3 regions of the Paenisporosarcina sp. FSL H8-0542 genome follow, and region 2 is predicted to be linked to each of the others. Evidence: riboswitches for the same ligand, from Rfam matches in the RefSeq annotation. Region 2 holds a riboswitch; each other region holds the start of a gene.
What was found. A riboswitch is a leader RNA that binds a small molecule or an ion and turns the genes downstream of it on or off. The one in region 2 is predicted to bind thiamine pyrophosphate.
Positions count from the first base shown of each region.

Region 1: it holds a riboswitch for thiamine pyrophosphate, as region 2 does, so the genes downstream of both, tenA (thiaminase II) here and MHH33_RS00620 (YkoF family thiamine/hydroxymethylpyrimidine-binding protein) in region 2, are expected to answer to the same signal.
Region 3: it holds a riboswitch for thiamine pyrophosphate, as region 2 does, so the genes downstream of both, tenA (thiaminase II) here and MHH33_RS00620 (YkoF family thiamine/hydroxymethylpyrimidine-binding protein) in region 2, are expected to answer to the same signal.

Region 1 is NZ_CP152050.1:1,027,097-1,037,249, reverse strand. It holds gene MHH33_RS05470 (DUF3147 family protein) at 1-256, opposite strand, end outside; gene MHH33_RS05465 (MarR family transcriptional regulator) at 247-663, opposite strand; gene MHH33_RS05460 (CPCC family cysteine-rich protein) at 862-1,125, opposite strand; gene MHH33_RS05455 (IS110 family transposase) at 1,621-2,898, opposite strand; gene MHH33_RS05450 (thiazole biosynthesis adenylyltransferase ThiF) at 3,215-4,234, opposite strand; gene MHH33_RS05445 (thiazole synthase) at 4,231-4,998, opposite strand; gene thiS (sulfur carrier protein ThiS) at 5,001-5,204, opposite strand; gene thiO (glycine oxidase ThiO) at 5,220-6,344, opposite strand; gene tenI (thiazole tautomerase TenI) at 6,379-6,990, opposite strand; gene tenA (thiaminase II) at 7,216-7,902, opposite strand; TPP riboswitch at 8,033-8,172, opposite strand; gene MHH33_RS05420 (ABC transporter permease) at 8,442-9,476, shown strand; gene MHH33_RS05415 (ABC transporter ATP-binding protein) at 9,478-10,152, shown strand.
Region 2 is NZ_CP152050.1:118,391-128,543, forward strand. It holds gene MHH33_RS00610 (ATP-binding cassette domain-containing protein) at 1-1,337, opposite strand, end outside; gene MHH33_RS00615 (ECF transporter S component) at 1,330-1,929, opposite strand; gene MHH33_RS00620 (YkoF family thiamine/hydroxymethylpyrimidine-binding protein) at 1,931-2,536, opposite strand; TPP riboswitch at 2,640-2,746, opposite strand; gene MHH33_RS00625 (GntR family transcriptional regulator) at 2,905-3,291, shown strand; gene MHH33_RS00630 (DUF5808 domain-containing protein) at 3,291-4,397, shown strand; gene MHH33_RS00635 (PLD nuclease N-terminal domain-containing protein) at 4,414-4,614, shown strand; gene MHH33_RS00640 (ABC transporter ATP-binding protein) at 4,611-5,513, shown strand; gene MHH33_RS00645 (ABC transporter permease subunit) at 5,510-6,292, shown strand; gene MHH33_RS00650 (hypothetical protein) at 6,340-6,558, opposite strand; gene MHH33_RS00655 (HIT domain-containing protein) at 6,764-7,168, opposite strand; gene MHH33_RS00660 (CBS domain-containing protein) at 7,259-7,975, shown strand; gene MHH33_RS00665 (VOC family protein) at 8,102-8,473, opposite strand; gene MHH33_RS00670 (hypothetical protein) at 8,600-8,944, shown strand; gene MHH33_RS00675 (VOC family protein) at 8,990-9,376, shown strand; gene MHH33_RS00680 (SDR family oxidoreductase) at 9,590-10,153, shown strand, end outside.
Region 3 is NZ_CP152050.1:707,270-717,422, forward strand. It holds gene MHH33_RS03720 (NUDIX domain-containing protein) at 1-163, shown strand, start outside; gene MHH33_RS03725 (2'-5' RNA ligase family protein) at 327-866, shown strand; gene MHH33_RS03730 (hypothetical protein) at 924-1,109, shown strand; gene MHH33_RS03735 (hypothetical protein) at 1,851-2,552, opposite strand; gene MHH33_RS03740 (erythromycin esterase family protein) at 2,774-4,036, shown strand; gene MHH33_RS03745 (AAA family ATPase) at 4,292-4,834, shown strand; gene MHH33_RS03750 (GNAT family N-acetyltransferase) at 4,854-5,333, shown strand; TPP riboswitch at 5,453-5,551, shown strand; TPP riboswitch at 5,616-5,712, shown strand; gene tenA (thiaminase II) at 5,781-6,461, shown strand; gene thiM (hydroxyethylthiazole kinase) at 6,451-7,206, shown strand; gene thiD (bifunctional hydroxymethylpyrimidine kinase/phosphomethylpyrimidine kinase) at 7,203-8,027, shown strand; gene thiE (thiamine phosphate synthase) at 8,017-8,655, shown strand; gene MHH33_RS03775 (patatin-like phospholipase family protein) at 8,900-9,820, shown strand; gene MHH33_RS03780 (MarR family transcriptional regulator) at 10,060-10,153, shown strand, end outside.

The DNA.
Region 1 (10,153 bases), 910 kb from region 2:
AATGAACGGAGTTTTGTAGGGCTATATAAACGATTACTAACAAAACAGCAGTTGCAGGAAATCCCCAAAGTACCCCTAATGCAAACTTGCTTAACGTTGCTGTTTGTTCCCCTTGGACATACAGCCATGTAATGCTTAGTAAACTTACTAAAGGAAGAGCAGCTATTATTCCTCCATATGAAGGAAATCTTCTTGAAATCTCCGTCACAACACCGATAACGATTGCTGAAGCAATAATTTTCGTTATCACATACATTGTTTTGCACGCTCACTTAAGATTTTGAGGGCTTGTTCTACTAAATTCTTTTCATTGTCATCCAGTTGATTCAACACATGTTCTAATTTTTCTTCATCTAAACTCGTATTTCTATGTAAAACTTCTTTACCAAAACCCGTTAGACAAAGAATTACTTTTCTTTCATCAAGAGGATCTCTCCCCTTACTTAAATAGTTCTTTTCAATCATTCTTTTAACGTGTTCCGAGGCAGTATTATGAGAAACCTGTATGTAGGAAGCAATTTCATTTACTCCTATCTCTTCCTGTTTATCTACAAGTTGAAGAATACGGACCACTTGATGAGAGATTTTTTCTTTATGGAGATAATGTAAATGAAAATAAATATCTGTCCAATATTGGTTTAATAGTGAAACTTTACTGTTCACAAATACCACTCCTTTATATCGTTAATTACGATTATATCGTATTATAAGATATAAAGTAAAGAGTTTGTTTTTGGACTTACTCATTATGCTAGCCTGCCCCGTTAGTTGAAAAAGAAAAAAGGGCTACCAAAGCAGCCCAAAGATTTTTACTAAAGCACCCGTTAGTTCAATATCTCCGAAAACGCTTTTGCTATGTAGTCATAGCATTTTCCAAGCAGCATCTTTTATATCTAAACAATTTGGGGGTCTCACTGACTCTAAATGGTCACTGTCACATGCTCCATGTTTTATAAAGTTTCGTTGACCTTGTCTTAAAGAAACTTCGTTTGCACCACCTTCAAAATCCGGATCATCAAATTGCACGTTATCATCTTCCCAATAACAGATTTCACATATATCAAACGACCCTGGTGGTTCTTCATCTAATGTTTTATATCCGCAACACGGGCAAGTATATTTCACATTTTCACCTCCACAGTTATTATATCTCCCTTGTTCTGAGGCGAACTTGTAAGAGGTGCTGATAATCTTCAAAAGACCATAAATAACTCTAACCATTTTCAAAGTTTTCCTTGTTGAACTAACCTCCCTCTATAAACATTGATGTATCAACGGTTTACATCACTTCGTGATGTGAGGAAAAATATTTTTGACGGTTTCAATAAACATAGATTTGAATATATAGTTTTTATTACCAACTTAAGAGTACGCTTCGCTAAAACTAATGGAAATCATTAGCTTTTCTTTGCCATTATGTGATGCACAATGGATCTCTGCGAAACTTATGATGACGGACCCTCCCATGTCTCTTAGCGTCAGTGCGCTTACATTCCTTCGTTTGGTCTATTCATAAGGCAGAGGCCTGCTAAGCTGCCCCGGGGACTCATGGTCTTAGTTTAGTTATGTTGCTGGCTTCTCCGTGTCATCCTTCTTGTCATAAATCGATCATCGAAATGTTTACGCTGCCTCTGAGAGGCAGTAAAGATCCTTCATCATATACTGCTCATTAAAATGGACTTTCTTTTTACATATGCCATGTAATACTTTCAGTAATTTACCGCACAAGACCACCATTGATTGCTTACCCCGTAAGGGATTTTGTTTGCGTGTTGTGTAGTATTCATGAAGCTGTTTAAACGCCGCGTTATGACGTATGAGTGGAACTATTACTTTGAAGAGGATATATCTGAGTTTCTTTCGCCCTCTTTTCGAGATATGTTTTTGTCCCTTATGTTGACCAGACGAGTTTTCACGTAGTGTTAATCCCGCTAGTTTGATAAGTTGGCGTGGATTTTCATAAAGTGAAAAGCTCCCTACTTCAGAAAGTAAATCAACAATCGTCGCATCTCCTAAACCAGGAACGGAACTGAGTAACTCATATTCCATTGTTGTTTGTGCCATTTCGGCTAATTGATTATTTACAGAGGCAATTTCGGTTTCTAATAAGCGATACTGACGTAGGAGCGTGGCGATTTCATGTCGGGCCATCTTTTCTCCTTCTTTCAGGCCGATTGAGTTAGTCGAAGCTTCAATGAGAAGCTTTGCTTTCGGCAACTGTGGCGTTCTCATACCCTCTACCTCACGGTATAGAAAAACCAACTCCTCAGCTGTTTTCCCTTCAATATCCTGTGGAAATGGAGTCATTTCCAATGCCGCCAACGCCATCTTTCCAAAAGACGGAAAGACTTGAGTAAACTCTGGAAAATAGCGATCAAGCCAACGGACGATTCGATTTTTAATACTCGCTAAATCTTCCGTTAACTTTGAACGGAGAGTAGATCCGATACGAAGTTCAGCTTCTACCTCTTTTAACAAACGTGGATAACTAAAACGGCCATCCTTCAATAAGCGTGCGATGACCAACGCATCTTTTTTGTCGTTCTTTGTTTGTAAATTATCGTCCAGTTCCTTCGAACGTTTGACGTGCATTGGATTTACCATGACGAGTGGAATGCCATAGTTACCTAAGAAATAAGCCAAGTTCATCCAATAGTGGCCTGTAGGCTCAATTCCAACGATAACGTCTGTTTTCTTAGCTTCCTTCATGGTTTGACGAATCTTTTCATACAAACTTTCAAAGCCTTCTTTTGATTGATTTACTGCAAAGGATTTTTCAATCACACGCCCTCGTTCATCGACAAAGCACGCATAATGAACACGCTTGGCAATATCCATACCGACAACGAGTGTATTTTCAGTCACTTGATTAATTTTTTCATTGCATTTAAACTGCATAGAGAAGTCCTCCTAGTTAGCTGATGGGTCAATGGTCGTTGACACTCACATCATACTAGAGGGCTTTTTTTCTTTCAAGATGGCACAAATCCTTCAAACAGGAATGCTGCCCCGTTAGTTGAATAAGAAATGGTCTTACTCCTTATTGAAGTAAAGCACCCGTTAGTAAAATTTAGGTACAATAATAAGTATGGAAAGGTGATGATATTATGGAAATTAATATTGCGCCTAAATTTATTGATGATGCTGCAAGTTCAGTAGACAAGCAGTTGGAAGCACTCGATTAACAACCCTTAATATCATTCAATAATAAAACTCAGCCTAAGTAGCGATGATATAAAGTTCTAGCTTTGGCAATGTCTTTTGTTCCGTGGACTAATACCCGGCCATCCTTAAAAATAACAAGGCGGTGATGACCGACTGAAAAAGAAAGTAAGTATGGATTTTGTGAGACCTTTCTTCCTTGTCCCGAAAGGACGTTAGCCAAACTCTCTAAATTTCTATCCATAGGTTCAGGTGGTCGGATTTGAACCGTATCCCTTCCACATAATGCGACGGTTTTTGTTTGATTTGAAAAAGCTAAATGCGGATACGTACGGTGTGTACCGCAAGATAAACAACTTTCTTTCTTCATCTTATCTACGCTAATTGCTGCATGATGATTTTTCCATAAATCAAATGAAACGAGCTTTTTTCTTAAAGCTTGATAATCTTCTACTAAAATTTTTAATGCCTCTGTTGCTTGAAAGGAGACGACCATTTGAACAGCTGGGCTAATTATTCCGACAGTGTCACAAGTAACCCCCTCCATTGGCACAGTTTGTAACAAACAATGTAAACAAGGGGTTTCTCCTGGTAGGATCGTATATGCAATCCCATAGCTTCCAACACATGCCCCATAAATCCAGGGAATCTGATACTTCTGTGAAATGTCATTAATTATCATCCGAATATCAAAATTATCAGTTGCATCCATGATTAAATCCACATCTTTAACAAGCATTACTAGTTCCTCTACAGAGACATCCATTACATGGGAAACAATATCTACCTCTGAATTTATGTGCGCTAAACGTTCTCTCGCTGCAATTGCTTTTGGAATGCGTTGCTTCGCATCATTTTCGGTATACAATTGCTGACGTTGGAGATTACTCCACTCCACATAGTCACGATCAACAATCGTCAGCTTACCAACACCTGCACGCACAAGCACTTCTGCACTTCCCGTTCCAAGTGCACCCGCACCAATTACTAACACATGTTTTTCCCCTATTTTTGATTGTCCTTCTACTCCAATTGGAACGAAGAGTTCTTGTCGTGAATACCGTTCACTCAACTCATACTCATTCCTTCCGTTGGGCTACTCGCAGTTGCATAACGCTTTTTCGGAATCCGTCCTGCTTCAAATCCTAGTCGACCCGCTTCAATCGCAAGTTTCATTGCCTTCGCCATTTTCACTGGGTCATTTGCTCCTGAAACTGCAGTATTTAGTAACACCCCATCCGCACCTAATTCCATGGCAATGGCTGCGTCAGATGGAGTCCCTATTCCAGCATCGATAATAACTGGTACACTTGCTTGCTCAATAATAAAGCTGAGGTTTAATGGATTAATAATCCCTTGGCCGGAACCAATTGGTGATGCACCTGGCATAATGGCATGACACCCCAATTCTTCTAGTCGTTTAGCTAGGAGAACATCGTCAGACGTATATGGTAGGACCGTAAATCCCTCTTTTAACAGTTCCTCTGATGCCTTTAATGTTTCTATTGGGTCCGGTAATAATGTTTTTTGGCAACCAATTATTTCAACCTTAATCATGTCGCAAAGACCTGAAGCTTTAGCTAATTTAGCAATACGAACCGCTTCTGCTGCTGTACTTGCACCTGCTGTATTTGGAAGTAATATGTACTTATTAAGATCTAGCTTTTCTAAAAAATTAGGTTGGCTTGGCTCGAATACATTCATCCTACGAACAGAGAACGTTAATATCTCTGTTCCTGACACTTCTACTGCTTCCTTTTGTACATCAAAGTCTGGATATTTCCCTGTACCTAATAGTAATCTTGACATGAATTCATATGATCCAATTTTCAACATCGTCATCCGCCTCCTACAAAATGTACTAATTCAACTTTATCCCCATCACTTAGTATGGTTTCTTGATGCGATCCTTTTTCCAATATCGTGTTATTCCATTCAACGATTACAACCTTCTTTTCTAATTCGAAATGCTGCAACAGGTTAGATATTGTTTCCACTGTATTTGGGACTTCTATTATGTCTCCGTTAATCACTAATTTCATTCTTTCACCCCACACTTAAACTAATTGTTTTACCAAACGATCTACTCGAAAAGGTGCCAAATTTTCCGATGTGGACTTTCCTTCAACCAAGTCGGAGATAATCTCACCAGTTATTGGAGAAAGTAATATTCCATTTCTAAAATGTCCTGTTGCGATGAATAACCCTTTATATACAGGATGTTCTCCCAAGTACGGGTACCCGTCAGCGGTTTGTGGTCGAATTCCAGCCCAGGTCTGCTCCAATTCTGCTTCCAAAATGGACGGCATCAATTTTTTAGCATTTTCCATCAGAAAGGATATCCCCTCTATCGTAACTTTTGGGTTAAAAGTTCTTGGTTTAACGGTAGCACCCACGATTATTCTTCCACCTTTTTTGGGGACGAGGTAGCAACCATGCGAAAATATCGTACTAGTTAGCAATGGACGATGTGTTACGATAGAAAAACATTCACCTTTTACGGGATGGGTTTCTAACTGTATCCCTGTTTTTGAAAGTAACTTCTTACTCCAAGCCCCACCTGCCACTATGACATTTTCACTGGTAAAATCACCTTCACTCGTCACAACACCTGTAACTCGCTCTTTCGTGAACTGAAAGTCATAAACATCCACGTATTCCTTTATTACCACACCAAGTACTGCTGCAGACTTTAATAACCCTAAAGTTAACTGGGGGGCTTCTACATGCCCATCTTTATCAAGAAGCATTGCTCCAATAATATCTTGTGATAATGCAGGCTCTTTTTCTCTTACCTCTTCAGCTGTAAGCCAATCAGCTTGATCTCCACTTTGTCTCTGGATTCCAATGAGTCTCATATATTCCTGTTGTTCCTGTTCATTAATGGCAACCTTTAGCATGCCTTTATTTATGAGTTCAATATCTATTCCACTGGTCCCTTTTATTTCATCTGCTAATCTTGAAAACATCGCTCTGCTTTTTCTGGCTAATTGAAAAAGTGGTCCCACTCCATCCAATTCTGCTTGAGCGGCCAACATTCCAGCAGCGGCTCCAGAAGATTTGCTCGCAAGTCGATCTTTTTCTAACAAAAGTACCTTAATCCCTCTTTTGGCAAGATTATAAGCGATGGCTCCCCCAATAACTCCACCGCCCACCACGATTGCGTCATACTGATATTTCATCAAATCCCCCCTTTTTCCCTGGATAATTATTAAGTCAATTGAAAGACGTTAGCTTTTGATAATATTCCTTTGCTGCTTCTAACGGATTATCAGCTTCTAATATTCCTGACATCACAGCAATACCACTTGCCCCAGCTTCGATTACTTCCCGAACATTTAGCGGTTTTATACCGCCTATTGCAAATACGGGAATAGTAACTGAATGAGAGACGGTGGCTAATTGCTCTAAACCCTTTGAAACTAATCCCGGCTTTGATTGTGTGGGGAAAACATGTCCGAAAATCACATAATCTGCACCTTGTTCTTGCGCAATATGAGCCTCATCAATTGAATGAACCGAACAACCAACTCTTAAACTTGGAAACTGTATTTTCACAATATCAGCTGGTATAGAATGATAGGCGAGTTGAACTCCTCCAACCTTTGACACATAGGCCACATCTAGTCGATCATTGATAATTATTTTAGATAATGGGACTTTATTGCCCGTTAATAAACTCACTAATCTATAGATTTCTATGGCTGTTTTCGACTTCTCTCGAATATGGATGGCATCGATATATGGATGGATCGCCCCAGCTATTTCTGCTAATTGCTCTGGCTTCTGTCTTCCAGTTGATATAACATGTAGTTTTGCATGATCCATACTCTTAATCCCCTTTCGAAAAGCCTAAAGTTGATTGCCTTATAAACTAATGTAAATTAAATTAGAAAAACACAGTTTGCATCCACAATGGTGCAAGCTACTGACCTCCGAAAACTTCCACTCTCTTATCGGTGTAGAAAAACCACACTGGCGCTTAGAGTGGTTTGTTGTGATATGCATAAAACATAACTAACATTTCCTCTTCCCTACGCCAGCTACAATTTACTACGTGAAACTTACTACTTCTTTTTGAGCTGGCCATTTTTCTAATGTATGGGCCATCTCCCAAAATGAATATTCGTATTGGCTACTAATGATAAAATGTTCTTTCATCCGTTCGCGGTCCTCAGCAGTTACTGTTTCAGCAAGCTTGTCTAGTCTATTAATTTGTTCCTCGACTTTCGATCTAAACCATTCACCACCATATGCTGCAATCCATTCTTGGTAAATCGGTTCTTCAGGAGTACACGACTGAAGTCTCTCGCCTATTTCAAAATAAAGCCAATAACAAGGTAAAATGGCTGCGATAATATCGCCTAAATGTCCGTGATATGCTGCACGATACAAATGGGATGTGTAAGCATACGCAGTAGGCGAAGGCTTGAAACTTGCTTGTTCTTCTTCTGTTATTCCGAGTCGACGTGAAAAATTCTTATGCAGCGATAATTCCGCTTCATATGTGGCTTGTGCATGAGCTGCCATTTTACTCGTTGTTTCAAAATCATTAGCTCTAGCTGCACCCAAAGCTTGAACCTTTGCAAAGTGGGACAAGTAATATGCATCCTGCATAACGTAATAACGGAAACACTCTAAAGACAATGTCCCATCCCCAATTCCTGTAACGAACGGATGATGAAAGCTTGCTTCCCAAATGTGATCTGATTCTTCTCTTAAAAGCTTTGAAAATGTCATAAAACAACCTCCAAAAAAGTTTTGCTCAACTGAATCGAATCACTTCCGCCAAATTTAGAGCAAATAAAAAACCACTCTCTTAACAAACATAAGAAAGTGGTTGTATTGGAAAAATAGTAAAAAAACATACTGCTCCGCAACTCCACTTCCCTACGCTGGTATAAACCAGATCAGGTTCTAAGGGTCTTAAAGCATTACTTTAATCTCAACCTTTATTTAATGAATAAATGATTTCCATTTATCAATTGCAAGGTCCCCCTAGTGGAAGATGTTACTATTCAGTTGTACATGAACATCATAACACGAATTAATTACTTATCAATCCAAAGATAAATGTAATGCATTTTTCTACGTAAACATGATAGCCAGTTTTTGAGTATACATGCACAAGTCACCACAGTAACGATCCAGATAAATCCCTCTGTATCCCGAAAAGAAAAAGTATTCGACAGTCGTTTTACGATGTAATCTTCAGTTCATATTCCGTTCACTTAACACGAATATACTCTAGTTATCATAAAAAAACGGAGGCGTAAAAGATGAATATTGCATGGAAGGAAATTAGGAAGAGTAAAGCAAAATTTATCATTTTAGGATCAATTATATTTCTTGTTAGTTTTTTAACGTTTATCATTTCTGGATTATCGAATGGTTTATCTCAAGATAATGCGGCTTTAATAAAAGATCTGCCGAATGGTCAATTCTATATGAATGAAGAAGCAAATGAAACCTATAATCTTTCGAAAATAGATGAAAAATTACAAGACAAAGCAATAAATAACCAGAAGGATGCAGCGGCACTTTCAATTCAGATGGGCTTTGTGAACGATGCAGACGACAAACAACATAGCGTTGCCTTTGTTACTTCAACTGATTCGAAGTTATTTGAAAAAGTTGGAGAAGGAGAAATCATATTAGATCGTTCATTAGAAGAAGACGGCATAAATGTCGGGGATACCATAACAAACAATCAGTTTAGCGGTGAGTTTAAAGTAAAAGGCTTTGTCGATCAAAAGAAATATAGCCACGCACCTGTTGCTTATATCAATATGGAAAACTACAAAGAAATCTACGGTGTGGAAGATATGCAATTGGTATTTGTACCTGGAAATGATAAGGAACAAGCAATTGACGGATTACAATCATTTTCAAATAAAGAATTTCTCAATACGATTCCAAGTTATAGCGCAGAACAGATGTCGCTCAATATGATTGTATGGTTTTTAGTCGTCATCAGCGGGATGTTGTTCGCGATATTCTTCTACATGATGAACGTTCAAAAAATTGGATTATACGGGATTTTGAAAGCGCTTGGGGTTAAAACAAGTCAATTATTTGGGATGATGTGGTCGCAGATGCTATTTATTACCGCAATTGCACTAACATTGTCAGTTGCATTGAGCCAAGCTTTCACAATGATTGCACCTGAAGGAATGCCTTTTAGTTTAACCATTCAAACAACGGTTCAATTATCACTCATATTCGTGTTCATCGGATTTATTGGCGCTACGCTATCGGGTATCCAAATTAAAAAAGTCGAGCCACTACAAGCGATTCAACAAGGAGAGGTTTAATATGACTGTATTCACAATTGATGATGTCAAAAAAACGTTTAAAAACGGGGAAGTAGAAGAGCAAGTATTAAAAGGAATCAATCTTTCTCTTCAACAAGGGGAAATAACAGCTTTAGTAGGAGCATCTGGTTCTGGGAAAAGTACGATACTTACAATAGCCGCCGGTCTTCAACGCGCAACGCATGGTCAGGTTCTATTCGATGGGAAAGATTTGTCTAAGATGAGTCAGGAGCAAATTCGAAAAATCCGGGCAAGTGAGTTCGGATTTGTCTTTCAATCCTCTCATCTTGTTCCTTTTCTCACTGTAGAAGAACAACTTATGCTGATGCTCGACGTTTCGGAAACAAAGATGAAAAAAAAGAAACAAAAAGAGGAAGTTGCACAAATACTTAAATTGGTTGATATGGAACACCGTAAGGATTCCTACCCTGCTTCATTGTCAGGTGGGGAAAAACAACGGGTGGCAATTGCACGCGCAATCATCCACAAACCTAAAATGCTTTTTGCGGATGAGCCCACTGCGAGTTTAGATTCGAAAAGATCGAAAGATGTGATGACGTTAATCAGAGAATTAACTAAAACGTTGAATATTACCACGTTAATGGTGACCCACGATGAAGAAATGCTTTCATATGCAGACCACATTATCTCAATGAAAGACGGCTTAATTCTTTGAA
Region 2 (10,153 bases):
AAAACGGTGTCTGCGATGGCTTCAGCAAACGCCATATCATGCGTCACAATCAATACGCTGAACCCTTCTTTGGCACGAGCATCGAGTAAGTGAAACAATTCGATAAGAGCATCTGAATCCTGTCCAGATGTAGGTTCATCTAATAATAGAACCGGTCGCTTATCTGCTAGCAGAGCTCCAATTGCCACACGTCGTTTTTGTCCATGACTGATTGCAAAAGGGTGGGCATCGTGAATTTCAGCTAGTCGTAACCGTTGCATAATATCCTCAATTTCATCAGTGCTAGAGTAATTTGAAAAGGAAATCTCCTGTCCTACTTGTTGAGTAACAAATAAATGCTCTGGCGATTGTGGAACGTACCCCGGAAACGTGTTTCCACTTTCGATGTACCCTGCCGATTTTTTCAAAATACCACATATGGTTTTCAGGAAAGTGGATTTTCCACTGCCATTCGGACCTGCAAGGACGGCGATTTCACCTCTTTGCAAACGGAGGGAAACGTCATGTAATAAATGTTTTTCATTGATGTTCACACTGACATTTCTTGCTTCCAACGTTATACCTTCTTGAATAGTCGAAGTACGTGAAGGAAAACGAATTGGAAATCTCGTCGGATGCTTTTCGACAGGGAAATTCACGGATGATGTGACGAGAAGGGCACGGTCGAAAAATGAACCCCACAAATCGAGACGGTGTTCAACAGCCACGATCGTGAAGCCATTGGATAATTGCAATGCATCCAACCACTCCACATATTGTTGTGCGGTCAGAGGGTCTAAATGAGCAAGCGGCTCGTCGAGCAACAGCACTTGCGGTTCTATTAACAATGCACAAGCGGTTGCAAGTCGTTGTTTCATTCCTCCGGAAAGCGTTTGAATCATTGCATGCCGGATTTCAGAAAGACCGGTTAGGGTAAGTGTTGATGTGATTCGCTGTTCCATTTCTGCCCGATTGACGTGCAGATTTTCTAACGTAAAAGCCATTTCTTGTTCAACTGTAGGCATACAAAATTGTGTATCCGGATCTTGGAAGACGGTAGCGATTCTCCGATTAATTTCCCCAGCGACATAACTACTGGTGTCTTTATTAAAGAGGATAACCGAACCACTTAGCTCTCCGTCACAATTGGCAGGGTACAAACGGTTCATTAAATACAGTAAACTACTTTTCCCGCAGCCACTCGGACCATATAAGACGACACGTTCGCCAGCATCTATCGAAAATGAAATGTTTGTAAAAACTGGCGAGTCATCGTCTGGAAATTGAAACGTGACTCCTCTGAAGTCAACTACTTGTGAGATGCCACTTGGTGATTCATTCGTGAAAGCTTTACCCAATGGACTCACCCTTCAGCTTGTGTTTCTTTGATGTATTGCGAGAAATCGAATATCCACGGAGAGCCCCTGTTGCCAGTAAACCATCGGATACATACTTTCCTCCTAAACCAGCGATGATGGCACCACTCATCACTCGAAGTGTGAACATCAAGAGAAGCAGTGAAGGGTCAAGCGCTGCGTAACCAGATACAAAGAAGCCATAGGCAAAACTGAAGACTGCAGAACCAATCCCCGCTAAACAAAGCACCCACCAGTCATAGCGTTTGTAACCTGTCGCGGCAAACGCAGCTTCTGCACCAAGCCCCTGGACTAGTCCAGATAAAATCAAACGTGGTCCCACCGCATTACCGATCATCACTTCAATAGTCGCTGCCATGGTTTCAGACAAAAGAGCGGCACCCGGTTTGCGGATGATGTATGCACAAATGATCGACACAATAAACCAAATCCCAAAGATCCACTCGTATGCAATAGGTCCAATCACTCCAGCCCAAATGTTTCCTACTTGAACAAACAGCAAATAAACGACGGCAAAGACAACTGCAAAAACGGATAGCAACACAACTTCTTTCAGTTTCCAGGACTTCAACATATTACTCATCTCCTTTGTGAGAAGGGCTGTTGATGCTCATGTTAACAGTCATGACCAAATGTTTATGTTGTTCCGATCGAGCGTGTGTAAAAGAATCTTCAAGGAATGCAAACACATCGTGAATATCCCCATGAAGTCCACTTGCATAATGCATGGAATCATTGAACACACCATATTCTTTTGCGCGTGCCACTTCCTGATAAATAACCGACATATAATCGGGGTTATTCATCGGATACAGAGCAAATTGTGATGATACATATTGTTTGATTTCGCTAATTTGAGGATGGTTTAACAGAACATCATCTTTTTCCAGATAAACATCGCCTGCAGAATCACCTGGGCAGCCAATCGAAAAGGTTCCGTTAAAGGCGACATGGGCACCCGTTTTTGCTGCATACAATACGATGGCTCTCGCTGTATCGAATACATGCACTTGCTTCCCACGCATCACCGTACTGACGTCGTCGGTATGCATCCATACATTTGAGGTATCTGCTTCACGCAAAGCCCCTTTAATAATTTTAATAAAATTGTCCGCCATCGGGTGAATCGAAAACCGTAAACCAACGATTGGACTAATCCCACAACTAAACTCATTCGACATCTCTTTTTCCTCCTTTTTTAGTGCCAGGCACCTATTATTGAACATAAAAAAGCTGCATTCGACGTGGAATGCAGCTGGTTTGCGCAAAAAGAAAAAAAGTTGGGCAAAGGTCACCGCACTTCCTCACGCCAGTATTACCTGGATCGAGTGTTAAGGGATCGGAGCAAATGCTCTCATCTCAGCCAAACTATAGCACCCCTAGTGCAAATTCGTATGCAGTTTTATATATTCAAGAACGGCTTCATTGTAACGCATGAAAAAAGGATTGTAAATAAAGTGAATATCAATACTTGCCAATCAGCAAATTCTGTTCTATATTGTATATAACAAGACTGTTCTACTAAGAATAGAACAAAGGGAGGTCGCATATGTTTATTGAGATTGAACCGGAATCGACCGTACCGATTTACTTGCAATTGGCTCAGCAAATTATTGAAGGGGTAGCAAAGGGGTCTTTGAAACCTGGAGATTCTTTGCCATCTGTACGCTCATTTGCAGCTGATCTCGGCATGAACATGCATACGGTAAATAAAGCTTATCACTACTTGGAAGAGAAGGAATTTATTCAGATTGTACCGAAGAAAGGTGTATTCATTCATGAAAAAGGTGTACGGAAAGCATCAGCTTCCGATCGCCAACGACTGAGTAAAGAATTACGCCCAATCATAGCAGAAGCACTTTGTCTTCAGTTGTCTCAAGAGGACATTGAGTTACTGGTGAAAGAAATTATTTTGGATTTGAAGGAGGTTAAGTAATGTCAGCAATCATTTTTATCGTCCTATTAATGTTCAACATTGCCATTCAAGCCTTTTTACCGAAGTTTCTGAAGGAAAGTGAAGCGTTTGGCGTGTATATCCCGGATACGCACTTAAAAGACCCGCGTCTTATGAAGATGAAAAATCGCTACACACAATTGGTTTTGCTATGTGGTGTGGTTGTTCTGGTCCTATTCATTGGCGGGGTGTTAATCGTCCGTCCACAGGAGCAACAAATTGTATTTTGGGGATTAGCCGCACAAATAGGTGCATTGGTTCTGCCGATGGGGCTATATGCAAAAAATCATATTGCATTAGCTAACTGGAAGAAAGATGAAAAATGGACAGCGGGTCAAGTTGAGCGGAAAGTGGTAGACCTGCAGTTTCGTGAGCAACTGAAGCTGTTGCCCAACATGTATTTTATCTTGCCCATGCTTTTGACATTCGGTCTAAGTGTTTATGGATTAACCCAATATGATTTGTTACCTGACCAGCTTCCGACGCACTGGGGTCCGAATGGGGAAGCGGATGCATTTACGGAAAAAAGTTGGCTTTCAGTCAGTTCGTTGCCATTCCTGACACTCGTGCTTCAAGGCATGTTGCTGTTTTTCAATGGGGCTATGAAGCAATCGGGTGCAAAGATTCAGGTACGAAATAAAAAACGTTCCCGAGAACAACAACTCGCGTTCCGTAAATATACAAGTTGGTTATTGTTTGTCGTGACCATCACGGTGACGTTGTTGATGGGGTACTTACAACTGACCATTATTTTTCCTGAAACCATGTCAACTTCAGTAACTCTTGCTTCCACCATCTCTTTCTTGGTCATTATTTTAGGTTCCGTTCTATTTTACGCCATTAAAGTAGGGCAAAGTGGCACCAGAATAACCGTATCACACCCGGATGAAAGTCTAGAAGGGGTAATCGATCAAGATGACGATCGATACTGGAAATTTGGAATGTTTTATGTGAATAAGAACGATCCGAGCATAATGGTGGAAAAACGTTTTGGGATTGGCTGGACCATCAATTTCGGTCACAAAACCAGTTGGATTTCCTTACTATTACTAATAGGAAGTATCGTGTTCGTTTTAACATTGCAATAAAGAGGAGTGGGAGAAAATGGAGGAATTACAAGGGGTGCCTTGGGGTATTATCACACCGATATTTATCATTCAATTTATTTTACTGGTAGTTGCACTTATCGATTTAGCAAAAATACATCAAACAAACGGACCTAAATGGGTCTGGGTACTGGTTATTATTTTCATTAGTATTTTTGGACCTATTACATACTTTATTGCAGGGAGAAAACAAGCATGACGACAATCTTAGAAGCTAATCATTTAATGAAAATATACGGCTCAGAGCGAGCTGTAAATGATGTGACTTTTGCGCTGGGAGAAGGCACATCTACGGCATTAATCGGACCAAATGGAGCCGGTAAAACGACGACTTTATCCATGCTTGGTGGGTTATTACAACCAACATCCGGTACCATTTCACTGAATGGGGAAAAACATGCGGACGTAAGAAAACATATTGGTTTCCTGCCTCAATATCCACAATTCTTTTCGTGGCTGACAGCACTGGAATTTACTGAAATGGCGGCGAAATTAAGTGGGATGGACTCACGGTCTGCCAAGCTTGAAGCACAAAAAACACTGGAGTTCGTAGGACTTGGAGACGCACTACGGAAAAAAACGGGCACTTTCTCCGGCGGAATGAAACAACGTCTTGGATTAGCACAGGCCATTGTTCATAAACCAAAGCTCTTATTATTGGATGAACCCGTATCTGCGCTGGATCCCGTTGGAAGACGCGAGATTATGAATCTATTAAAAAGCTTGCAACAAGACATGACCATTTTGTACTCGACACACATTTTAAATGATGCGGAAGAAATGACGGATCAATTGTTGTTTTTACGAAAAGGACAATTGGTCGAACAAGGTTCGATTGGCGATGTGCGTGCAAAATATGATCAACCAAGATACCGCTTGGAATTTGGCCGAGCAGAAGATGCCCTCATTTATTCAGAAAGTGCTCCATGGAAAGTACAAGTGGAAGGCACTTGCGGTACCATTCACATTACTCAAGGATTGCCGACAATGGCGGAAGTGTTGAAGTCGTTGGCGGAAAGTGGACTGGATGTCCAGAAAGCGGAGCGACAAACAGCGAACTTAGAAGAAATCTTTATGAAGGTGGCGGGGAAGGCATGAGGGAATTAATCGTACTTTTTCAAAAAGAGTGGCGTGAAAATACACGCAACTATAAATTTTTATGGGTACCTCTAGTCTTTATTTTCTTCGGATTGTCCGAGCCGCTGACAAGTTATTATTTGCCGCAAATACTCGACGCAGTAGGGAATATGCCTGAAGGCTCCGTCTTCCCAATGCCGGATTTCACGCCCGCTCAAGTCATCATGGCGACAATGGGGCAATACCAATTCATCGGCATGCTCGTATTAGTATTGGCATTCATGGGTACCATTTCTCGCGAGCGTAAAAATGGAACAGGAACGCTTATTTACGTACGACCGATTTCTTATATAAATTACTTTTTGAGCAAATGGAAAGTTGTAGGCTTAATTGCGCTAGTGAGCGTATGGCTAGGATTGTTGACGAGCTGGTATTACACAGGGTTGTTATTCGGCAAAATCGAAGCAGTTGATTTCTTAGCTTTTGCAGGCACTTATAGTGTATGGATTTTATTTGTTGTGACAATCGTTTTGGCTATGAGTGCGTGGTTACCTACAGGTGGTGCTGCAGGTGTATCATTATTACTGGTCTTACTTGTTCAAATTGCAGACTCTTTACTTGGAGCTTACTGGACCATATCACCTTGGAAGCTGTCTATTTATGCAACGGAGTGGTTGACAGGTTCACCAGACTCAGGCGATTTCTGGTGGAGCATGGTGATCACGATTGTGGCTATTATCGCGTTGATGATGTTTGGTGTATGGATGTCAAAACGCAACGCATCAAAAACAAAAGTGTAAAAGTTATCCCTCTCCAAATTAATATGGAGAGGGATTTTTTTGTAGGCTTATTTTTGGTCGTTATCGTCAGCTGCACCATCAGCATCTGGTATATCTGATTTGTCCATCGTTGGTTCTTCACCATCTGTTTTATTCTCTCCAGGTACGAAGTCTTTATCTTGATCACTTGGTCCCTGTTGAGTACCGATGGAAGTACCTTTATCCGTTCCACAACCAGCAAGCATAAACATAGCCAAAACGACTAATAATATAGATTTCATATACAAACTTTTACCTCCTGTTTCACCTGATTTTTGTTTTCAGCTTAGGTTGCTCATACAGGAGTGAAATATGTATTTTAATAAAATAGGTTTTGTATTTTGTCAGTCGTGTAACGTTTTTGTCGAGTGTGAAGTGGTTTCTGACTCGAAGGGGATTTTGACCATTTATTAATTTCCATCCTGACCATTCGAGAAAATTCCGATATACATGTTATTTTCCGGGTCTGCGATTTTCTTCCGATTTGAACCATGCACGAATGCCTTTTCCAGCATAAGGTTCGTCTGCAAAACGAGGCAAAATATGAAAATGCGCATGCGGAATCGATTGGTTTGAAGCGTCTCCAACATTCCAGCCTAGTGTGTATCCGTCTGGTGAGTAGTTCTCGTCCGCATAGGACTTCACTTGTTGCATCAATTCATATGTAGCGTTCCATTCTTCCTGTGTTAAATCAAAAACCGTTTGTCGATGGATTTTTGGAACGATTAGTCCACTGCCTTCTAAAATGGTTTGGTGATTGGGATGTTGTAAGTACTGGCAATATTCATTTTCAAACACAATACGCTGTTTAGAATCCTTTTGCGGATTGCAATAAGGACAATTTAATAGGTTTTCCAATTTCAACACCTCTTCTTACAGTAATTGTAATAGAACGACAGGAAAATAAGCAAACTATGTAGAAAGAGTTGCGAACGGGAGGAATGCAAAATGGATAAAACACAACAGGCCGAGCAATCAATTCGGAATTCCAATCGCTTTTTGACGGCTTTTCATCGCATTGAACATTCGATGAAAGACATTATTGGCACCAATGATCATCTGTCATTTTATAAATTAGTTGAGCTTTCGAAACGGAAGAATGCCGTTGTCAGACGATTTGAAGAGGATTTAAAAGAATATGCCACACTGCGAAATGCCATCGTCCATCATCAAACCTCAACAGAGTATGCCATTGCTGAACCCCATGATGAAATTGTACAAGCTCTTGAAGCAATTGATGAAGCACTGGCAAAACCAGTTACCGTAGGAGAAATGTTTGCACGAAAAGTAAGCACACTCCAAGCGCAAGACACGTTACTTGATGCCTTAGTCATGATAAGAGATAAACAATTTACCCAAATACCCGTATATGAAGGTAAAGTTTTTGTAGGCCTATTAACTGCGGTGGGAATTACCTTCTGGCTTGCAAACCATGTCGAAAAAGAGGATATTTCCTGGGAAATGACTATCGAATCCACTCTTCAACATGAAAAAAAGAAAGAAAATCATCTTTTCGTCCCACGAGAAATGTCGATTTTTGAAGCGGAAGAACTTTTTAAAGAGGCAATGGCAAAAGGAAAAAGACTCGAAGCATTGCTGATTACTGACAAAGATGGACTGGTCGGTATTGTCACGCCGTTGGATCTGATGAAAATTGAAGCGTGATTGAGTTTTATGCTCCGATTGGACGAAAACTCATATTGAATGGACAAAAACTTAAATGGGAGAAGGCTGCGTCTCCTCTTGAAAAGAAAAACCCTTCCATGCTGAAGCTTTGGAAGGGTTCGTTGCTTAAATTTCACTCATAACTGCATGTGTATTGCCTTCACCATCTTTGAAGAAAGCCATCCAGATTTCAATATCGCCCATTTTTCCAACCATATGGGGTTCATCAAAAAAATCTGCTCCCGCTTCTTTCATGGTGCTCACTGTTGAATTCAATTCTTTCACTTTGAAGTACAGCACGGAGCTGGGGTGGTCAAACTCTTTTTTCTCCGGCAAACTCAATAACAAACGTGTTTCTCCACATTGGAAAAACGCCAGTCCATCTGTTTCGAACAGTAACGGCAAGCCGATTACATCTCTGTAAAAAGCGACAGCTCGAGGCACGTCCTTTACATTGACGGCAATTTGACCAATGGACTCAATCGATAAATTTTTCATATGTAATTCCTCCAATCCCTTCTTTTTCAATTCGACAGAACGAGTGGAAATCCTGCTGTGGTATTCTTTAGAGTAGACTCGAAAGTTTGATAATAAAGGATGAAATCAAAATCAAGGGGTGAAGAAGTGAATTGGAATTGGAATGAAACGAGCATCACTTTGGCTTATACACCTGAAAATTTAAAGGACTTACTAAATAAGGTATGTAATAAAGAAAACAGTTTTTCACAATTTGATTTTAGTAAGTGGTGTGATAACTTAACGATGTTTTTTGATGATGACGAACGAGAAGAGTTGAATGAATTTGAAACCCTCGCTACGTGGGTTGCGACAGACATTGAAGCCCAATGGGATTTGTTTTTAATTAATACTTATTCGTCTAAGATATTGCAGGACTTGGACCTCACTAAAGTAGAATTGCCTCATCAATGGTGGATTCAATGGTCAGAAGAAATGAACGAGGCGTTATAGCTTTTGTTAATCGAACAAATACGCCCTCGAAAAAGGAGGATAAGCATGTTACATCACGTAGAAATGAATGTCTCCAATTTACAGCAATCCCGCGCCTTTTATGACTTTCTATTGCCGATGCTAGGCTATGAACTCTATCAACAATGGGATAAAGGATTTAGTTATAAGGTCAATCATACATATCTAGTTTTTGTACAAACAGAGGAGAAGCATGCGGATGCGTCATTCCACCGAGGTTGTACAGGCTTAAACCACCTCGCATTTCATGGGGAGTCCCGCACGCAAGTTGATGCTCTGACGGAAGAATTGATAAACCGTGGCGTAAACATTCTATATAAAGATCGTCATCCCTTTGCAGGAGGCAATCATACGTACGCTGTATTTTTTGAAGATCCGGACCGGATAAAATTAGAGATTGTAGCGCCTAAATAACGGGTATCAGGTAGAAAAGGAGTGATTCTGCCATGCCGTTTGATTATGACCTGGATTATGAAAATTTAGACCTTCGGAAAAAGCCTGAGTCTGTACCACGTTATAAAACGCCGGGCTTCCGTATACAGTGATAGAGACTACCTTGGTTGAATCATTAGCCAGACCATTCGCATTCCTTTATGCTTAAAGAAAACGATAGTTGGGGGAATCTCCATGAACATTACGATATTTGGTGCGACAGGTCGTGTCGGAAATGAAATCTTACAACGCGCTTTAAAAGATGGTCATCGTGTGAAAGCTCTTGTACGCACACCATCCAAACTAACGCCTCATGAAAATTTAACGATTCTAGAAGGCGATATCCGAGAACAACAATCGGTGAGTGAAGCGATTAAAGGTGCGGATGCCGTATTCAGTGCAATTGGTACTGATAAAACCACAACACTGACAGATGCGATCCCGCTTATTATTGAAGCCATGCAAAAAGAAGAAATAAAACGTATCGTCACAATCGGCACGGCAGGGATTTTGCAAAGTCGTACCAACCCTGAAGAGTACCGCTTTCAGTCAACTGAATCAAAACGTCGTTTAACCTTTGCGGCAGAAGAACATGCAAAGGCTTATGAACAGCTTGTTACAACGAATCTGGAATGGACAGTTGTCTGCCCAACCTATTTACCGGATGGAAAGGCGACGGGTCAGTGGAGAATCGAACGGAACTTTTTACCAGAAGATGGCGTTGAAATATCTGTAGGGGACACTGCTGAGTTCGCTTAC
Region 3 (10,153 bases), 590 kb from region 2:
AATACTCGATGGGATTTTTGGTACTGGACAAGGAGAAGAATACACTGATAATAATCGAGATAGAGGTACATATTTGCCAGTATGGGTTGAAATAGAAAAATTATCATACATTGACGTTAAGCCTAAAGAAGTTGCTATCACAGTACAATCAATTTTCAACTAAACGACATTTTGGTAGGACATTCCTTTGGTGGCGTCAACATGAAAATAGTGCTCATTATATCCAAAACGATGAACCCCAGATTGTTGTCGAGGCAATAAAAAGACTAATAACTTATAGTTAATTTGCATTTAGTTCAAGATCATTGAAAGAGGGAGTGATATTATTGCAATATTTTATTGGGATTGTACCTTCAGATGAATACAAAATGAAACTAATAGATTTTCAGCATAAGTGGAAAAATAATCTGATTACAAATTTTGTGGAACCACATATAACTCTAAAAGCACAAGGTGGATTAACCCCAGATGAAGAGTGGCTAAGTAGAGTTAGAAAAGTATGTAATAACTTTCAACCCTTTCAAATTACACTTGATAAACCAATGTTCTTTGGTGAAGACATTCTTTATTTAAGTGCAAATTCCCATGAATTATATAAACTACATAAAACTATAGTTCGAGAAATTTCTCCTTCCAACGAATTAATTAAACAGTATTTTGAGCTGGACGATTTTGTACCACATATGACTTTGGGGAAAACAAATTATGGTTTAACAAAAATAGAACTTATAGATATGAAAGACTTAGCAGAACAAGAACTTAGTCCTTATCCAACTTTTGATGTTAAATTTGTAAGGGTTTATCAAGAGGTTGAAACAAATAAATATATAAAGTATATAGATATCCCATTAAATGGATTGAACTAAAATTCTGTTTTTGTGGTAAAATTTAGTAATTATTGATTAATTATGGGGGGACTTTAAATGCAGACTATTGTTATATCAATTGCCTTTTTTTTGGTTGGCGTAGTTATTTTTATGAACGTTATTGAAATAGCAGTAAGAAACGGAATAAACAGATCAGTAATTGGTCAATTTCTTGAAAAAGAGAATGGAATAAAAGAAAATGAAAAATCTTTTCTTGATAGTGATTTAGATAACGATAAATAAAACTCTTAACATTAACTGATTCTTACATCATAGATCTGGATTACATTAGGAGATGCATTCTATTTTGAATATATATGTTCTATTAATAATTTCATTCATTTTAGTATTATTGGTTGGAAATGCTTTTTATGTTGCTTTTAAGAGATACGAAGAGGATGACGATTTTACCGGAGGCATTAACACATTTTCATTTGTTGAAATGTTACTAGGAGGCCTACTGTTCATTTCAGAGAAATTTTTCCCTGAAAGATACCATATTGCTATTTTTAAATTTATCTCTTTTATATTTGGGGTAATCAACTTAGGCTTACTAATTTTATTGTGGCTATATTGTTCACCTTTTGAATAATTAATATGGAAAGTATTTCTAAGTCGAGCTAATCAGTGAGTATAGATAAATAAGATAAAAAATGATTTTTTTAAATAAGGAATAACAACACTCGGGGGTGTGTCAAAATGAACAAATTTGTTATTGGGTGGAGAATCTTATTTTTAGTAATTCTAACATCACTACTATTACTCGGAGGGATTAGTAGAAATATATTTTTCGCTGTGATACTAGGCATAATTATTTTTTCAATCATCCCTGAAGTTTATTCAAAAAAGTTAGTCGATAAGTAAATGTTAATTCTAAAAATAGTATTAGAGGGGATGTTAACAACACCGGGCTAATGAGCGGATCTGTACGAGCAAATTAAAAACAGGTATCGGAAGTATTATCCCAGATACCTGTTAGTGAAGTTAAAGCTCTTTATATTCAGTCATCGAGTCCATATGGCTCGCAATCATAGCAATCATTGTGCTGGCCTCTTCTTTAGAAAACGTAAAGATGCTTTCGTCTTTATGGAGCTCGTCATCCAGCCAATAACGGTTGACTCTTTTGAGGACGCCGTGACCCGTGTCCCCAACCAGTCCAAACTGATAGGTGATTTCTACTTCATCTTCTATATGAAATGCGGTGACTTCAGGAGATTCCCAATCAACGCCGACCTCTTCAGGATCATAATCATCATGTACAATTTCATCTACATAATACTCTTCACCGTCTTCATCTTCATCTGTTACATAAGTTTCTTCCAATACATAATCATCTTCATCATCTATTTCATCCACGTAAAACGCTTCACTATCTCCGTTCATAAAAGAATGGAAGCTTTCGTGGACGGCGTCAATAACATCTTCAATATCTGGCAAAATAATCCGAGCTTGCATTTCATATTCGAAATCAAATGTTTCAATGTAAAATTCTTCGTTATGTGGATCAAAGAGGAGGGTACAGAAAAACTCCCTGTCATCATCTTCAGTCTCGACGAAAAATTCAATTCTCGGATGTTTGGCACTTTGATCAATCGTCATTTGACCGACTTTATCGTATTCATCGCAAAGCGAATTCAGATGATCTTGCAGCTCTGCAGTTACTCGGTTAAACCATTCCATGGCCATGTTATACCCGCCCCTTAAAATATATTCTCCATTCAATTTTTTATCTTTTCCCATTTCATGAATTTGTTGCATGCCATTTATATCCTTTTTTCAATTAAATGATTTTTTAAGAATAAAGGTTGGAAAACAGGGGAATTTAGAATGATAGATATAGTAAGTTAATGAGCAATAATAGATAACAGAAGAGAAGACGTAAACTCAACTGAAAAAGGAGTGTTTCAATGAATTCCCTAGAGCAATCCATTAAAAAATATGCTATTCCTTTTGAAACACAAGATGATCTTACACCTATTATAGAAGCAATCGGCGAAGCGAAAATCGTTCTATTGGGAGAAGCAAGCCATGGTACTTCAGAGTTTTATTCGATTCGTGCTGAACTGTCAAAAAGGTTGATTGAGGAAAAAGGATTCACGGTTATTGCTGTTGAAGGTGATTGGCCATCTAGCCAACAAGTTAATCGTTATATTAAAGGGTATTTAGAAGAAAAAGAAGATGTAAAAGATGTGTTAAAGGCGTTCAACCGTTGGCCAACATGGATGTGGGCTAATGAGGAAATTGCTGACTTTATCACATGGCTCAAGAGACACAATACCAAAAGTGGAGGTGGCCAAAACGTAGGTTTTTACGGAATTGATGTCTACAGTTTGTGGGAATCATTGGACGAAGTAATCACTTATTTAAGCAAGACGGATCCGGAAAGTGAGGATCTGGAGCTGGCAAGGAAAGCGTTCGCGTGCTTTGAACCTTTTAATCGACATCCTGAAACGTATGCCATGTCTTCGGTAAATATATCGGAAGCATGTATCGATGAAGTGACTAAGCTACTAAAGTCTATACGCGTTCATGAAGATAACTATAATGATGTACAGGAAGCCGATTTGAACTTGAAAATCAATGCAATGGTTGCACAAAACGCTGAAGAATATTACCGGGCTATGGTTCGTAGTGATGACATCTCCTGGAATGTCCGTGATGAGCATATGGTTGAAGTGATAAACGAAGTCATGGATTATCATGGAAATAATGCAAAAATCATCATTTGGGAACACAACACTCATATCGGGGATGCTTCCGCAACGGATATGGAAGCGGCTGGCATGGTGAACGTGGGACAGATTCTCCGTCTACAGAACAGAAAAGAAAATGTCTTCGCTGTCGGGTTTGGCACATACAAGGGAACAGTGATCGCAGCTGACCAGTGGGCAAACCCATATGAAATGATGGTCGTGCCACCAGCTATGAAAAAATCATGGGAATACGCTATGCATGCAGCTGGTGAATTTAATAAGTTATTGATTTTTGATGATGACAATCGCCACCTGTTTGATGAATGGATTGGTCATCGGGCAATTGGCGTGGTTTATAATCCTGAGTTCGAAGCTTACGGGAATTATGTACCTTCAAAAATGGGAAGTCGCTACGACGCTTTCATTTATCTGGACGAAACCAAAGCCCTTACTCCAATTGAGCATGACAACCCATAATCACTCACTAATTGCACCGCATTTGCGGTGTTTTTTTGTTTTCGTTATTTAATTCAACAATGAAAGAATGGTAAAATGTAACAATAATTAATTATGTACGACTAAAATTCCAAGGGGTGAGCTGTTGAAAATAAGTGTGCAATTTATTCCTGTGATATTAACAGTTGATACCTACTTGTCGAATACAATCAACAACTTAAGAAATATTTAATGCTTGTAGAAGGATGAAACTAAAGGAAAAGGACTGGTGGACGAATGATTATCATGATAAATGGAGCATTTGGAGTGGGGAAGACCACTGTTTCCAATGAACTACAGAAAGAAATCGAAAATAGTATGATTTTTGATCCGGAACAAATAGGTACTTTGTTAGTCAAAATTCTCCCAGTAGATGTTATGGCTCTTGAAGCAAAAACAGGAGATTTTCAGGATTTGGAGCTTTGGAAAAAATTAACCGTTACCGTTGCTGAGCACTTAATCGCACAGTATAAAGTGAACTTAATTGTTCCAATGACTATTCGGAAAGTAGAATATTTTAATTACATATTTGATGGATTTAAGAAGATTGATGAACAAACAACCCATTTTTGTTTAACAGCAAATCAGGAAACTATTTTCAATAGACTTAGGGAACGTGGGGAGGAAGAAGGAAATTGGTGTTTCCAACAAACATCGAAATGCCTGAAAGCATATAAAGAACATGATTTTGGGGATTACATCAACACGGAGAACGTCCCAGTACATACGATTGTTCAAATCATAAAGGAAAAACTAAAAACAGGAGAAGCTGTTAAATAGATGAAGACTTTTGAGTTACATGGGACATGTGACGGAAACTAATTTTGACGGAGGAATGACGATGGATGATTCAACCTATAAAATCTTAGAACTAACCAAACCAGAACAATTCGAACGTGCATTTCCACTAATGAAACAGTTAAGATTGGATTTGACGATAGAGTCTTTTCATGATTTGCTCGGACAAATGACACAAGACGGATATCGACTTTTTGCCTTATTTGCTCAAAATCAAATCGTAGCTTTGGCAGGCGTGAGCTTGAGAACAAATTTTTATAGCGGCCGTCACGTTTATATTTATGATTTAGTTACGGACGACTCTAAACGTTCGCTTGGATATGGAGAAACATTGTTGGAGTTCATACATGAGTGGGCAAAAGAAAATGGTGCCGAATATGTAGCGCTGGAATCGGGAATCCAAAGAACCGATGCTCATAGGTTCTATGAAGACAGAATGGATTATGATAAATGGTGTTTTTCGTTCAGAAAAAAATTGTAAACGATGATGAAATGAGTTCTTTGAAGGAGTTGAAGGGTTTTTTCATTCATGATGGAAACTGAAATTACTCACCACGATTCTTGAGATTTCCTGATAGTGTGCTAGTATGTAAGTAATTAAAATAGTTGCGGGGGGACGCATTGGCGTTGAGAAGGTTAAAACCTGACCCTTTGAACCTGTTCGTTAAGACGAACGTAGGGAGCAAAGTACATAGCGGTTTAACGCTTTTGTTTTGTACTGTAGCTCTCCATTATGGAGGGCTTTTTTGTTTCTAATTCAATATTTTAATTGCGGGGGGACTTTTTAGTTGAGAAGGTTAAAACCTGACCCTTGGAACCTGACAGTTAACACTGACGTAGGGAGCAATGTTTCATCAGAAACGCTCTTTTGTCATACGCAAAAGGGCGTTTTTTGCACTTGCGTCCATCCAAAGAAGGAGGACTAGTAATGACATTTTGTGAAGAAGTACGAAAAGAAACGGATCTTTATTGGCAAGGCAGTTTTGATCATCCCTTTGTAATGGGACTGGTGGACGGGACATTGCCACTTGAGAAATTTGCGTATTACATGATGCAGGACGCCTATTATTTAAAGCACTACACAAAAGTGCTGGCGATTGCCGCCACGAAGGCTGAAACGAATGAAGACATAGCATTCTTTTTAGAATCTGCTCGCTACATCAATGAAGCCGAGCTTGAGTTGCACCGAACTGTTTTCAAAGAGCTCGGTATTACGGAGGAAATGGAAGCACACTTTGAACCTGCTCCGGCTGCCTACAACTACGTATCGCATATGTACAATGCAGCTCATAACGGGGATGTGGCAGAAGCGTTTGCCGCCATGTTCCCTTGTCCATGGCTCTATCAGGAAATCGGGGAGAAGTATAAAGACGCTAAACCAGGTGTCAAAGCTTATGAAGATTGGATTGCCATATATAGTGCACCAGGTTACAAAGAAAAAATCGAGCAGCAAATGCAAATGATGAATCGATATGCAGAGGCAAATCCGAATAAGAGAAATGTGCTGAAAGGTCATTTTGCTAAGAGCTGCTATTACGAGTGGAAATTCTGGGAAATGCCTTGGACACTTGAGAACTGGGAAAACGAGGTGAAAGTCTATGCCTATTAAACAAATACGTCAAAAAAAGCCTCTCGTTCACTGCATGACAAACTATGTCGTGGCGAACTTTACCGCGAATGGGTTGCTAGCAATCGGTGCGTCACCGGTCATGGCGGATGAAATATCAGAAGTAGAAGAAATGGTTGCCATTTCCTCGGCCCTATTAATTAATATCGGCACAATCAATACACGAACGAAAGAAGCGATGCTTCTGGCTGGTAAAAAAGCGAATGAACTTGGTACACCAGTTGTTTTGGATCCAGTAGGCGTAGGAGCTACATCATTTCGCAAACAGGCAGTGAGGGATTTGCTGGAACAAGTTCGGTTTAATTTAATCAGATGTAATGCAGGTGAACTGGCTGCAATCGCAGGTGTTTCGTGGCAGTCAAAAGGAGTAGACAGTGGAGAAGGTGACATGGACATCGCGGACGTTGCCAAGCAAGTAGCAAAGGATTGGAATTGTATCGTAGCTGTGACTGGTGCTTCGGATTATATTACCGATGGAAACAAAGAATTTTGGATAACTGGCGGGCATGAACGAATGACAGCGGTAACCGGTACTGGGTGTTTGTTGAGTGCAATTTGCACGGCGGCTTTAAGTTTGGATGGAGAGGTCCTCCTAAACTTACGCAATCTCCTTCAAGCTTATAAACAAATATCCGAGCAAGCATCGTCTCAGGCACAACTTCTTGGTTCTTTCCAGACTGAAGTACTAAATGCTTTGCATCTCTTTTCCAAAGGTGAAGGAAAATGAACATTGTCATGACGATAGCAGGCTCGGATAGTGGGGGCGGAGCCGGTATACAAGCCGATTTGAAAACATTTCAGGAACTTGGCGTATTTGGTACGTCTGCGATTACAGCGCTGACTGCTCAAAACACACTGGGTGTAGAAGGGATCTTTCCAGCATCACCCGATTTCGTGGCACAACAAATAGATGTTGTCTTTAAGGATATGCCCATCCAAGCAGTCAAAACAGGCATGCTCTTTTCAACAGAAATCATTGAAGAAGTAGCAAATAATTTGCGAGAAAAAAATGTACAGCTTGTCGTCGATCCCGTGATGATTGCCAAAGGAGGCGCAAATCTTTTACAGAATCAAGCCGTGGAAGCTTTACAGACTAACCTTTTGCCACTTGCAACAGTATTGACCCCAAATATTCCAGAAGCCGAGGTACTGGCTGGTTTGGCAATCCAATCGGAGTCGGATATGCAAAGAGCAGCTAAAGTGATTTTGGGAATGGGTGTCAATTGCGTGGTCATGAAGGGCGGTCATCTAGAAGAACGAGATACGGCAACAGATACAGTATTTATGGCCGATGGGACTAGCTTCAAAATGGTTACCCCTCGTATCAACACCAAGCATACACATGGAACGGGCTGTACGTTTTCTGCCGCATTGACTGCATTTTTGGGACAAGGAATTCCTTTGAAGGAAGCTTTGATCGAAGCGAAAAAATTTGTCCAGCTGGCTCTCGAGAATCCTCTTGGTATCGGCCATGGACATGGACCGACCAACCATTTCGCTTATAAGCAATTAAAAGCAATTTGTGAGGTGACCATCATTGAACCGTAAAGATTTGGCAGTATACCTCATAATGGGTACACCCAATTGTGTGGAAGATCCCTTGGTTGTTTTAAAGGATGCGTTGGAGGCTGGAGTAACGATGTTTCAGTTGAGGGAAAAAGGTGATGGGGCGTTGAAAGGGGATGAACTGGAAGGGTTTGCTCGGCAATGTCAGGAAATATGCAAATCTTACAAGGTACCATTCATTATCAATGACGATGTGGAATTAGCGATAAAATTGCATGCAGATGGGGTGCATGTAGGGCAGGATGACATCGCCCTTACGGAAATAAGAGAAAAGTTCACGGGACGAATCGTGGGAGTTTCCGTACATACCCAACAAGAGCTAGAAGGTGCCATCAAAGGTGATGCGGATTATGTTGGGATTGGTCCGATATATGAAACAAGGTCGAAATCTGATGCAAAGGCTCCAGCAGGTCTAACATTCTTGCGACAAGCCCGAGGGTTACTTCCCGATTTCCCAATCGTTGCTATTGGAGGAATCACACCTGAAAATGCACACGAACCGCTGCAGGCTGGTGCCGACGGTGTGGCGATCATTTCAGCGATTTGTCAATGTCAGGACCGTCATGCAACAGTTTCCTTGATATTAAGCAAAGATGGAATTAGGAGATAATTGGTTAGTTGCCCCAATAACGGGGAAAGTTGCCCCTATAACATGAAGAGTTGCCCCTATAGCTCGAAAAGTTGCCCCAATACATCAAATGAAGACATGAATGAAGCCTTCCCAACTTTTGCAGGGAAGGCTTTTCACTTCTTTTAATACGATTTGCTCAACAAAGTCATTGTCGAATTAAGTTCTAATTTGCGTTCTTTCTTATTACAGTGTAAGACAACGACTTGAAAAAAGGAGCGTAAACATGTTAATAGATGGGGTGTTTTCTGGAGGAGGCTTGAAAAATTTTGCATTAGTTGGTGCATATCAAGTAATGGAGGAAAAGGGATATCGCTTTCAACGAGTAGCGGGAACAAGTGCAGGGGCTATTCTTGCCTGCTTTATTGCTGCTGGATACACTGGTAAGGAAATAGAAGAGATGCTGGATGATTTAGATTTCAAAACCCTACTCGATACACGAAAATCAATCGTTCCATTACCAATTATGAAATGGATTTTCCTGTATTGGCACATGGGGCTGTACCAAGGCAATGCACTGGAAAACTGGTTCATGGAAAAATTGGCGGCAAAAGGGGTATATTCTTTTGGTGATTTACCGGAAGGTACATTGAAGCTCGTGGCTTCAGATTTGACGAATGGCAAAATAATTGTTTTTCCAGATGACTTGGCAAGTTATGGGCTATCAGCAGATACCTTCCCCATTGCCCGTGCTTTACGTATGAGTTGTGGCATCCCTTTTTTCTTTGAACCAGCCACTTTGAAAGTCAAGAATGGGGAGACAATTTTTGTTGATGGGGGAGTGTTGAGTAACTTTCCTTTGTGGTTATTCGATGATAAAGATGGAAATAGGGAACGACCCGTTCTTGGTTTGAAAATCAGTCGTGGCCACCACGAATCGAAAGGAAATAAAATCAACAATGGACTCAATTTATTCGAAGCGCTTTTTTCAACGATGCAAAATGCACATGATGAAAGGTACATCTCCAGGAAACATGAGAAAGATATTATCTTCATACCAGTAGATGATGTTAACACTACAGATTTTGATCTTAGTAAAGAAAAGAGGGAGGCTCTGATTGAAAGAGGACGGAGTCGAACCGAGCAATTTCTGAAATCTTGGACACCGCCAATTCATGGAAGAAGCTTTCAAACTTCAAATCGTTAGTATTAATATCTGTGAGTTTCGATTAACAACCTGCTTTCAAAATAGTTGAAAACCTTCCTTTTATTCTTTGAATGAATGGGGGTTTTTCTTGCTTATAACCTTAAAAATCACTGGATATAATTGCAGTTTTCAAGAAGAAGAGTTATTAAACGATTCAATTAGTTGATTTTAATAATGCATCGTATTATAGTAGTTGATGGGTCAATTGTTGACCCGTCAAACATTGAAGGGGTGGTTTTATGTCCAACTCATGTTCAGATGAAGGAAAAATTGTCTATCGATTATATGAGATAAATAAGCAAACAAGCCCGAAGTTTGAGCGCTGTACAGGCA